3 regions of the Clostridium sp. CS1-1 genome follow, and region 3 is predicted to be linked to each of the others. Evidence: riboswitches for the same ligand, from Rfam matches in the RefSeq annotation. Region 3 holds a riboswitch; each other region holds the start of a gene.
What was found. Region 3 has a riboswitch for cyclic di-GMP ahead of AC0N0V_RS21710 (type II secretion system protein GspG). Riboswitches for the same ligand answer to the same signal wherever they lie in the genome.
Positions count from the first base shown of each region.

Region 1: linked by a shared signal. The riboswitch ahead of AC0N0V_RS04675 (sensor domain-containing diguanylate cyclase) and the one ahead of AC0N0V_RS21710 (type II secretion system protein GspG) in region 3 are both predicted to bind cyclic di-GMP.
Region 2: linked by a shared signal. The riboswitch ahead of AC0N0V_RS18845 (carbon storage regulator) and the one ahead of AC0N0V_RS21710 (type II secretion system protein GspG) in region 3 are both predicted to bind cyclic di-GMP.

Region 1 is NZ_CM148680.1:1,041,521-1,044,697, forward strand. Features, by position in the region: gene AC0N0V_RS04665 (site-2 protease family protein) at 1-50, shown strand, start outside; gene trmB (tRNA (guanosine(46)-N7)-methyltransferase TrmB) at 352-987, shown strand; cyclic di-GMP riboswitch class I at 1,411-1,496, shown strand; gene AC0N0V_RS04675 (sensor domain-containing diguanylate cyclase) at 1,604-2,812, shown strand.
Region 2 is NZ_CM148680.1:4,003,156-4,006,332, forward strand. Features, by position in the region: gene AC0N0V_RS18835 (flagellin N-terminal helical domain-containing protein) at 1-737, opposite strand, end outside; gene AC0N0V_RS18840 (carbon storage regulator) at 942-1,118, opposite strand; gene AC0N0V_RS18845 (carbon storage regulator) at 1,390-1,560, opposite strand; cyclic di-GMP riboswitch class II at 1,642-1,725, opposite strand; gene AC0N0V_RS18850 (acyltransferase) at 1,840-2,364, opposite strand; gene AC0N0V_RS18855 (DegT/DnrJ/EryC1/StrS family aminotransferase) at 2,382-3,177, opposite strand, start outside.
Region 3 is NZ_CM148680.1:4,574,366-4,577,542, reverse strand. Features, by position in the region: gene groL (chaperonin GroEL) at 1-255, shown strand, start outside; cyclic di-GMP riboswitch class II at 863-946, shown strand; gene AC0N0V_RS21710 (type II secretion system protein GspG) at 1,308-1,811, shown strand; gene AC0N0V_RS21705 (prepilin-type N-terminal cleavage/methylation domain-containing protein) at 1,909-2,487, shown strand; gene AC0N0V_RS21700 (prepilin-type N-terminal cleavage/methylation domain-containing protein) at 2,660-3,177, shown strand, end outside.

The DNA.
Region 1 (3,177 bases), 1.5 Mb from region 3:
CAGCATTTTTATATAATGCGCTGACAAGAATTGCTGGAGCTATGATGTAAGTAATAATTAATGGGAAATTAACAGTTGACAATAAAGGTTAATTTTTGTTCTTTGTGGAAAGATTCTTAATTAAGTTTGGTAGAAAATATATTTAATGTAGATAAAATTAAATTAGAACTAAATTTAAGAATTGAACAGGTAGTGGTTAACAAGCTGCATAATGGCGATTTGCCTTATGCAGTAATTTTTGTGCAATTATTCTTAGTACATAATTGACAATATTAACTTTAAACTGCATAATTATTTTGTAGAAAATATATAATTAATGTAGAATTTTATTTGTAAATCAGGAGGAATTTCATGAGATTAAGAAAGAAATGGTGGGCTAGACCTGAGATGGAATCAAGTCCTTTAACTATAGTAAATCCAAAAGAATATAAGGGTAAATGGCATGAGGAATTTAAGAATAATAATGATATATACTTAGAGCTAGGATGTGGAAGAGGAAAGTTTATATCAACTCATGCCGAGCAAAACCCTAATATAAATTATATAGGTGTGGATTTAAAAGATGAAGTAATAATATATGCTCTAAAGAAATTAGTTGAAGCTGAATTAGAAAATGGAAGGGTCATCCCTATGAATATAGCTGGTATATCAGAAGTATTTGATAAGGATGAAGTAAGTAGAATTTATATAAACTTTTGTAATCCATGGCCGAAGGAAAGACATAACAAAAGAAGACTTACACATACAAAGTTTTTAACAGAGTATAAAAAGTTTTTGAAACCAGGTAGCGAAATATGGTTTAAGACAGACGATGCTCAGCTATTTGAGGATTCACAGGTTTATTTTAAAGAGAGTGGTTTCAGCATGGAGTACTTGACTTATGACCTGCATAAGAGTGATTTCCAAGGAAATGTTGTTACTGAGTATGAAGAGAAATTTACTTCACTTGGCATGAAGACTATGTTTTTGCTAGCTAAGTTATTGTAGCCCCCAAAAATAGTTCTGACACTTAAAAAAGAGTCCTTACAATGAAAAAAAAGTTCTGACAAAAAAACGGAATAAACATAGGAAAAGAATCCACATTTCTGGAATAAACTAAGCCAGGGATGTGGATTTTTTATTGGATTTTTTCTTCCCTCTTTTCATTCAAGCCATAAAAGATTGATATAAGGATTGACATCAAACTGCTGGAAGGCTTGAAAATAGGGAGATTAGAGACATGAGTGAATCTCCGAAGGGGGAATGTATGGAATAAAGAAGCCTTGAATTATTGATACAATTACTCTATAATCAGACTAAATGATTGAGAAAATTATTGAAAAGTTATTTTTCTGCATAATTTAATCAAAGTTTGTCAGTAAAGCATGGAGAAAATGAAAGAGAAAAATTTTTAAAATTAAAACTTTTAAATCAATTAAATGGCAAATTCAGCGAAAGTTGGAGACGCAAAGCTACGAGTCTAAAGTTTTTAATGCTATGATAGTCGGGTTGCAAATAGGTATAACTATTATGTTATAAGCTATAGCAGTCTGAGGTATGTGCTATAGCTTATATTTTTAACAAAAATTTTATTATATAAAGTATTAAAGGATTTGGTGTTGACATGGAATGTTTAGAGAAGGGCAATTCAATTTGGGATAGTATAAAAAAAGAGATTACGTTTGAATTAGATAGCAGTAATTCAATTATTGATATAAGTCATAACGTAGTTAACATATTGGGATTTCCTCATGATGAAATGATAGGGAGGAGCATTTTTGATTTTATTAAAGATGAGGAAATTCATTCTAACCTTAATTTGAAATTTGTTGACAATATAGACATGCTCTTTACACATAAGAATGGAAGTTTAGTATACATAGAGTTACAAATTAAAATAATAGAGGATGATTGTGGAAAAGTTCTTAGGAAATATGGTTCTATGATTGATATATCAAGATACAAGAAGATTGAACAAAGAGAACAAAAATTAAGAAATGTACTTGAAAATGCAAAGGATATAATATATCGTTTTCAAATTGTTCCTGAACCTAAGTTTGTTTATGTTAGTCCAGCTATTGAAGAAGTAGTTGGATATGAGGTGCAAAACAATTATGATGACTATATGTTCGTTTTTAAGGTTGCACATCCAGAGGATGTCCCAATTTTAATTAAGAAAATGAATAATGAATTAGATTATTCAAAACCAATTGAATCAAGATGGGTTCATAAAAATGGTAGTTGCATTTGGATAGAAGATTATGTTACACCAGAATATGATAGTAATGGAAACCTTATAGCATTTGCAGGTGTTTGTAGAGATATTAGTAAGAGAAAAGCATTAGAAGAAAAGCTGAATTATTTAACTTATCATGATAGCTTAACAGGGTTGAAAAATAGAACCTTTTATGACAAACAAATAGAAGAACTGAATACTCTAAATAACTTACCAGTTGGAGTAATTGTTTGCGATTTAGACAACCTTAAGGTAATAAACGATACTATGGGACATGGTAAAGGTGATGAAATTATTAGGATAGTCTCAGACCTGTTATTATCTATAGAAAATAAGGATATATCTGTTTCAAGAATAGGTGGAGATGAATTTGTAGTTATAGTTAGGAATACTGATAAATCTGGAATAATAGAGCTTTGCAAAAATATTAATTCATTAATTAAAAGTTATAATATGGTTAATAAAAAATGGTCAATTCAAATATCTATTGGACATGCCTTTACTGAGAATTCGATTGGCAAAATGGAAGAAACTTTTAAAAATGCAGACAAAGATATGTATACTAATAAATTACATAAACATAAAAAGATAAAATAGATAGTCGAGTTAAACAAATAATATCAGATGTAATTGGAGAATATGTATTATGAAAATAAATTCTGCATGTAGGTAATAGAGTTGTTAAGAATATAGAGGAAATATTTGTTCCAAGTTTATATTTAAAATTCAGAGCAAGTATCAGAATAGAAAGAAATCTTCGGAGAAGAAGATAACACTACATCAAATAGAATGATGAAACTAGACTGAGAGATGTTGAAGCAATATTTAATGGAGAAAAGATAACTAATTTTAATGGGAGCAAAAATGCAATTAGAGACATAGAAAATCATAAAGAGCTTTGTCAGGATATTTTTAAGTTAAGTAAGGAAACTAAAATGAAGCTATCTATGGATATAATTGAG
Region 2 (3,177 bases), 570 kb from region 3:
CTGAAGCTCATCATTTCCTTTGCCATGTCTACGTCTCTTACTCTTGATTCTGATGCTTGTAGGTTTTCTGAAGCTGTGTTTAAGTTATTGATTGTATGCTCTAATCTGTTTTGGATTGAACCAAGGTTAGCTCTTTCCTTTGAAACGGCAGCTATAGCACTATTTACAGAAGTAATTGCTGTTTGTGCATTTGTTGAAGTAGAGATAGATGAAGCTGATAAACCTAATGTAGTACCTGAAGCTCTCATATCATTTATTTTTAATGTTATGGTTTGATTTGCATTTGCTCCAACCTGGAAATCCAATCCAGTTGTTGCAAATGAACCTGACATAAGAGTTTTAGTGTTAAATTGTGTCTGAGTTGCTATTCTAGAGATTTCTGATTTTAATTGAGTAAATTCAGAATTTAAAGCTGCTCTATCTGCTGATGTATTTGTTGCAGTTGATGATTGAACTGATAATTCTCTCATTCTTTGAAGAATTGAGTGAGTTTCATTTAAAGCACCTTCTGCAGTTTGTATTAATGAAATACCATCTTGAGCATTTCTTGATCCTTGATCTAAACCTCTGATTTGTCCTCTCATTTTTTCAGAAATAGCTAGTCCAGCTGCGTCATCTCCAGCTCTGTTAATTCTTAAACCTGAGCTTAACTTTTCCATTGACTTTCCTGCTGCACCAATGTTAACTCCCATATTTCTGTGAGCATCCATAGCATTAAGATTGTGATTAATTATCATAATATTTTCCCTCCTTGAATTTTAAAGTGGACTTCCTTTTCCACTGTTTTATTTATAGTTAAGCTATTTAAGCTTACTAACTAAATTTATTGATTTTTTCTTTTGACTTATCATTTAACTAAAAAAGGAGTTAACTATCCTGCCCTTCCAGCATCCTGCTGAATTACGAGAATAGTTAACTCCTCCTGAGTTCTTAATATTAAATTATTTGCTTATAGCCACTTTCTGCTGCTCTTCCCAAACTTCGCCCCTAACAATCTTAATATCCCTAGGTGCATCAACAGCTAGTCTTAAATCACCATTGTCACTCTTTACAACTTTAACTTTTATGTTATCTCCAATTACTATGTATTCTCCCGGCTTCCTGCCTACTACTAACATAATTCTCATCCTCCTTGAATCGAAAAAATGGACGATTAATAAGCCTATCTCTTATTTGCCTCCTGCAAATTTAGATAAGTTTATTAATCGTCCATGATTATTTCATAATTTAATTTTCTTACTTTTATTTTCGTTTCTCTTAATAAAAACTTTATAGTAATTTTTAAGTTTTTTACTTAACTTTTCTATTACTTATATTTATCCTATCGATATGTTTACTTTAAACTTTATAGTTTTTTTAAATTAAATATTTTTTATTAATAGAATATTTTTAAAAATTCGAATTATTTTCCTTATCAAGAATTTCTCCTCTTACTATCTTAACATCATTAGGCGCCTCTATAGCTAACCTCAGTCCTCCTACTTCATTTTTTATAACTTTTACTTTAATATTTTCGTTTATTACAACATATTCTCCTGGCTTCCTGCCTAAAACTAACATATTTTCTCCTCCTTGAAATAAAGAATACCTAAAATAAATAAAGGCCAATTAAAGTTATTAAATTTCTAAATAAATTTAATAACTTTAATTGGCCGGTTGCACTAATAACTCCAAATTTCTAAAGTGACCAAATACAAGAAATCTTTCATAGTTTCCAAAACAATAATATTATATCATCAAAATTATGGAACTTCAACAAGGTATTGGTTAATTTCAATTGAGGAATTTCTTTGTATAATATTTTACTAATTATATGATTATGAATATTCATAGTATACTTCATTTTCTTTCTTTTATTACTTTAGCTGGTACACCTACAGCTATTGAATATTCCTGAATACTTTTATTGACAACTGCATTTGCACCAATTTTACATCTCTTACCAATAGTTACTCCTGGTAAAATTACTGCACCTATTCCTATATTACAATCATCGCAGATGGTTATCGGAAAAAATTCTAAGCCTGAAAATAATATTGGCGTATCTATTCCTAGTTCTTTATGTCTTGCGCCATGAATCTTTACCATAGGTCCTATCCCTACATTTTCACCTATAGTTACGCCACCAGCTCCATGTATAAAGCAATTCTGACCAATCCATGTATTAGAGCCTATAATTAGCTTAGAATTATAATATCCCTTTAATATTGTATTGTGTCCTATATATACGTTATCTCCTATTTCAATATTTTCAGGATGAAATATCCTAACGCCGTCTTCAATTATTACATTGGTTCCGCACTTACTTAGGCTTTCTTTATTAGGTAATCCATTCCCTTCACTCTTCCATTGTTTGTATGCCATACTTTCACCTCTTTAAACTAAATTTCTTTATTGAATTGATACAAAACCTTCTCCAGTTCCGACACAATATATGTTATAGTCTCATGTGTAAGTTCACTATGTAACGGTAATGCCAATCCTTGTTCATATGCATAAATTGAATTATTAAAATCACTACCATTATAATTATATTTGTCTTTATAATATGGCTGCTCATGCACAGCATAGGCTCCAAAGTTTGTTTCTATTCCTCTATCTTTTAGTTTTTTGATAACCAAGTTTCTATCAAACTTCTTGTTTAAAAGTACATGATACGTTTGCCACACATGTTTACCATAGTCCTTTTCAACCGGAAGAGATATTCCAGAAATAGAGCTTAATAATTCATTATACCTGCTAGCTACTTTTGCTCTTACTTCATTAATCTTATCTAATTTTCTCATCTGTACTGTACCAATGGCTCCTTGAATGTTTGTCAGCCTATAATTAAAACCGGCATCGACAAACTGTGGTTTTCCATTTATGTAAGTTAAACCATGGTTTCTAAGTATTCTTAGCTTATCAGCAATCTCATCATTGTTAGTAACAATAATTCCACCTTCACCAGTAGTTATAGCTTTCCTTGGATGAAGACTGAAACATCCTATATCTCCTATAGTTCCAGCCTTTTTATTTTTGTATTCCGCACCTAGAGCACATGCTGCATCCTCTATTACTTTTAAATTATATTTTTGCGCTACTTTCATTATTCCATCCATATCTGCACACTGTCCAAACTCATGAACAGGGATTATTGCCTTTGTTTTTTCCGTAATACTACTTTCTATTTTATTT
Region 3 (3,177 bases):
GAAGGTTCAGTAATAATTGATAAAGTTAGAAACAGTGAAGTTGGAGTAGGATATGATGCTTTACATGATAAATATGTAAACATGTTAAAAGTTGGTATCGTTGATCCAACTAAGGTTACAAGATCAGCACTTCAAAATGCTGCATCAGTAGCTGCAACATTCTTAACTACTGAAGCTGCAGTAGTTGATATTCCAGAAAAGAATGCTGCTCCAATGCCAGGGGCTCCAGGAATGGGTATGGACGGAATGTACTAAGATTGAAGCAAGATCTTAATTCAGATGGGGGTTCTTTTACCCCATCTGAATTTTAGAGCTGCGAATGCATGGCTTACTTGGCGTTGATCTCCCGCTTAAAGAAAAGCAGAGAACCCAAGTCTTTGATTTGGTGCAAATCGCTTTTACAGAGTGCGTGGGAGGTCTACGACAAGTTAGTCAGGTTAAATTAAAACGTCATGTGTTTTGCACATGGCGTTTTTAGCTTTGTAAAGAGCATAGAACAAAAGCCACTAGTAAAACAGCTCTTCGATGCTGTTAATTAATTTGTTTAGTTCTAAGACTTGCATATGTAGAAAATAATAAATTTTTTTAAACTCGCTAACGCTCAGACAATAAAAAAATTTATTATTTTCTATATATGCTTCGTCAAGAACTAATACAAATTAATTAAATGCATTTTCAGAACTATTTTACTAGTGGCTTTTGTTGACACTTATGATACCATGGTTAAAAGTATTTATAATTTTATTGATACATTATTTTTATGACTATACTCAATATTTCAATTTAATATTACAGTAATTGTAAATTTATATTGAATTAATAATATATGGATGATAAAATAAATTTAGTATATTATAAATAGTAGTTTAAGGGAAACAAAGAAGTACATGCTTTATTTGGGCATCTTGCATGTATGGAGTAAGTGATGCAACCGACCCCTATATTCGTAATAGTTTTATGGATATAGGGTTTTATTTTAATGTAAAATGGTAATTTTTACAATTAGTTTTAAGGACATGCCTGTTTATATATTATTAAGAATATAATAATATAATAAACTTAATTACTAACTTTTAGTGATTCCATTGTTGGGAGAGTAAAGTAACATGCTTTATGATTAATAGTGTTTATTGTTGGTATGTAAACATAGTGCAAAGTTTCCAATAAGTAATAGCTAATGAATAAAAAATATTTTACGATAATTATTTTAGTAACTGCTTAATTAGGAAATAGAGATTTTAGCAGTAAAATCTTTATTACATAAATAATAAATAAGTTCTTATTGAAAGGAAGGGGTTTTATTGAAAATGAAACAAGCTGTAAAAAAAGGTTTCACATTGGTAGAATTATTAGTAGTTATAGCAATAATAGCAATACTAGCAGCAGTGGTAGCACCAAATGCCTTTAAGGCAATTGAAAAGAGTAAGGTATCAGCAGCAGAGTCTGATTTTAGGGCAGTTAAGACAGCAGCATTAAGTTTTTATTCAGATACTGGTAGTTGGCCAGGTAATAGTGCCGCTGTAAGTGGATTCGTAACCGATCCAACAGGGTTCCCAGGTTGGAATGGCCCATATATGGAGAAGTGGAAGAGTACAGATCCTTGGGGAGGAGACTATAATTTTGTTAGTGGTGCTGATGGAACCTCTACGTATGGATTAACTAGTAGTACAAAATCATTAAAGTTAGAAAATGTGAATAGTGCAGCTGTACTAAAATTAGAAGCTGATTTAGACGGTGGAAGCTCAACTAATACTACAGGTATTGTAAGATCATCAGGAACTACAGTATATTTAGTCATTTCTGAACAATAGTATTAAAACTAAATCTTAGTTTTTTAACATTCGTTTAACTTAGTTCAAGTTGTGTTAAGTTAATGTTGGTTTATAAGTAAGCAGTAAGAGGGGAATTATGAAATTTAGTATGTATAATAAAAAAGGATTTACTTTAGTAGAATTGTTAGTGGTGATTGCTATAATAGCTATACTAGCGGCGGTGGTAGCGCCTAATGCCTTTAAGGCTATTGAAAAATCAAAGATATCCAGAGCTAAGTCAGATGCTAAAGCTCTTAGATCTGCAGCGTTAGCTTACTATTCAGATATGGGGTTCTTTCCACCTGATGTAAATAGAGGGATTGATCCAGGGTTTATGACTAAGGATGGTGCATTAGCTAATTCAGGTTTGAGCACAAATCAGAAAGACGCCATCACGAATAACTGGAATGGTCCATATCTTGATAAATGGCCAGATAAGACCCCTTGGGGAGGTAAATATGACTGGAATCTATGGCAAAGTAATCAAAATAGAAATGGAAAGACGGTTAGCTCTGGTGTATATATAGGCATAACAGCCTTGAGCGCCAATGACACTGCTTCAAAAGTTCCTACAGAAGCAGAAAAAGCTTTAATAGCCGAGGGGACTGATGAAGATGGGCAACAAAATGGCGAGGTATTATTGCTTTTGGTAAGAGGTAGTGATTACGGATTCTAAGTTTGCAAGTAAAGGTAAGGCGGCTATAAAGCTAACATACGAAAAAGTTTAATTCTAAAGTACTTAAAGTATATTAGTTGAAAGTTAGTGCATTAATTTTAATGCACTAATTTTTGAATATGTAAATAAATCTAAGCTAAGTAACTGGGATAATTTAAATTGGGGGGCAATTATGTTAAATAAGATTAAAATAAAAAAAGGATTTACATTGGTGGAATTGTTAGTAGTAATAGCAATAATAGCAATACTAGCAGCGGTAGTCGCACCAAATGCTTTTAAAGCAATTGAAAAAAGTAAAGTTAGCAGGCTGGTTGGAGACTGTAAGGCAGTGGAAGCAGCAACATTGCATTACTATGGAGATACAGGTGAATGGCCTCGTATAATTAATATTGGGCAAACAAATAAGGAGTGCTACTTAACAAGTCCAAGTGATAACAGCATAACAGGGGTTAATGGATGGAATGGTCCTTATTTAGAAAAATGGCCTACAAATCCTTTCAATTCCGGAGCTGAAGAGAGTCAATATAATTATCAATTAGATTATAGAAAAGTTAGTGGTAAAAATAACTTAGTGTTAGAAATATCATTAAATGGAGTAAGTAACTCAGATGAAGTTGCTGATATGTTAGATAAAACTATAGATAACTCTGATGGTGCAGCAAAGGGTAAAATTCAATGGGCAAGTACCAG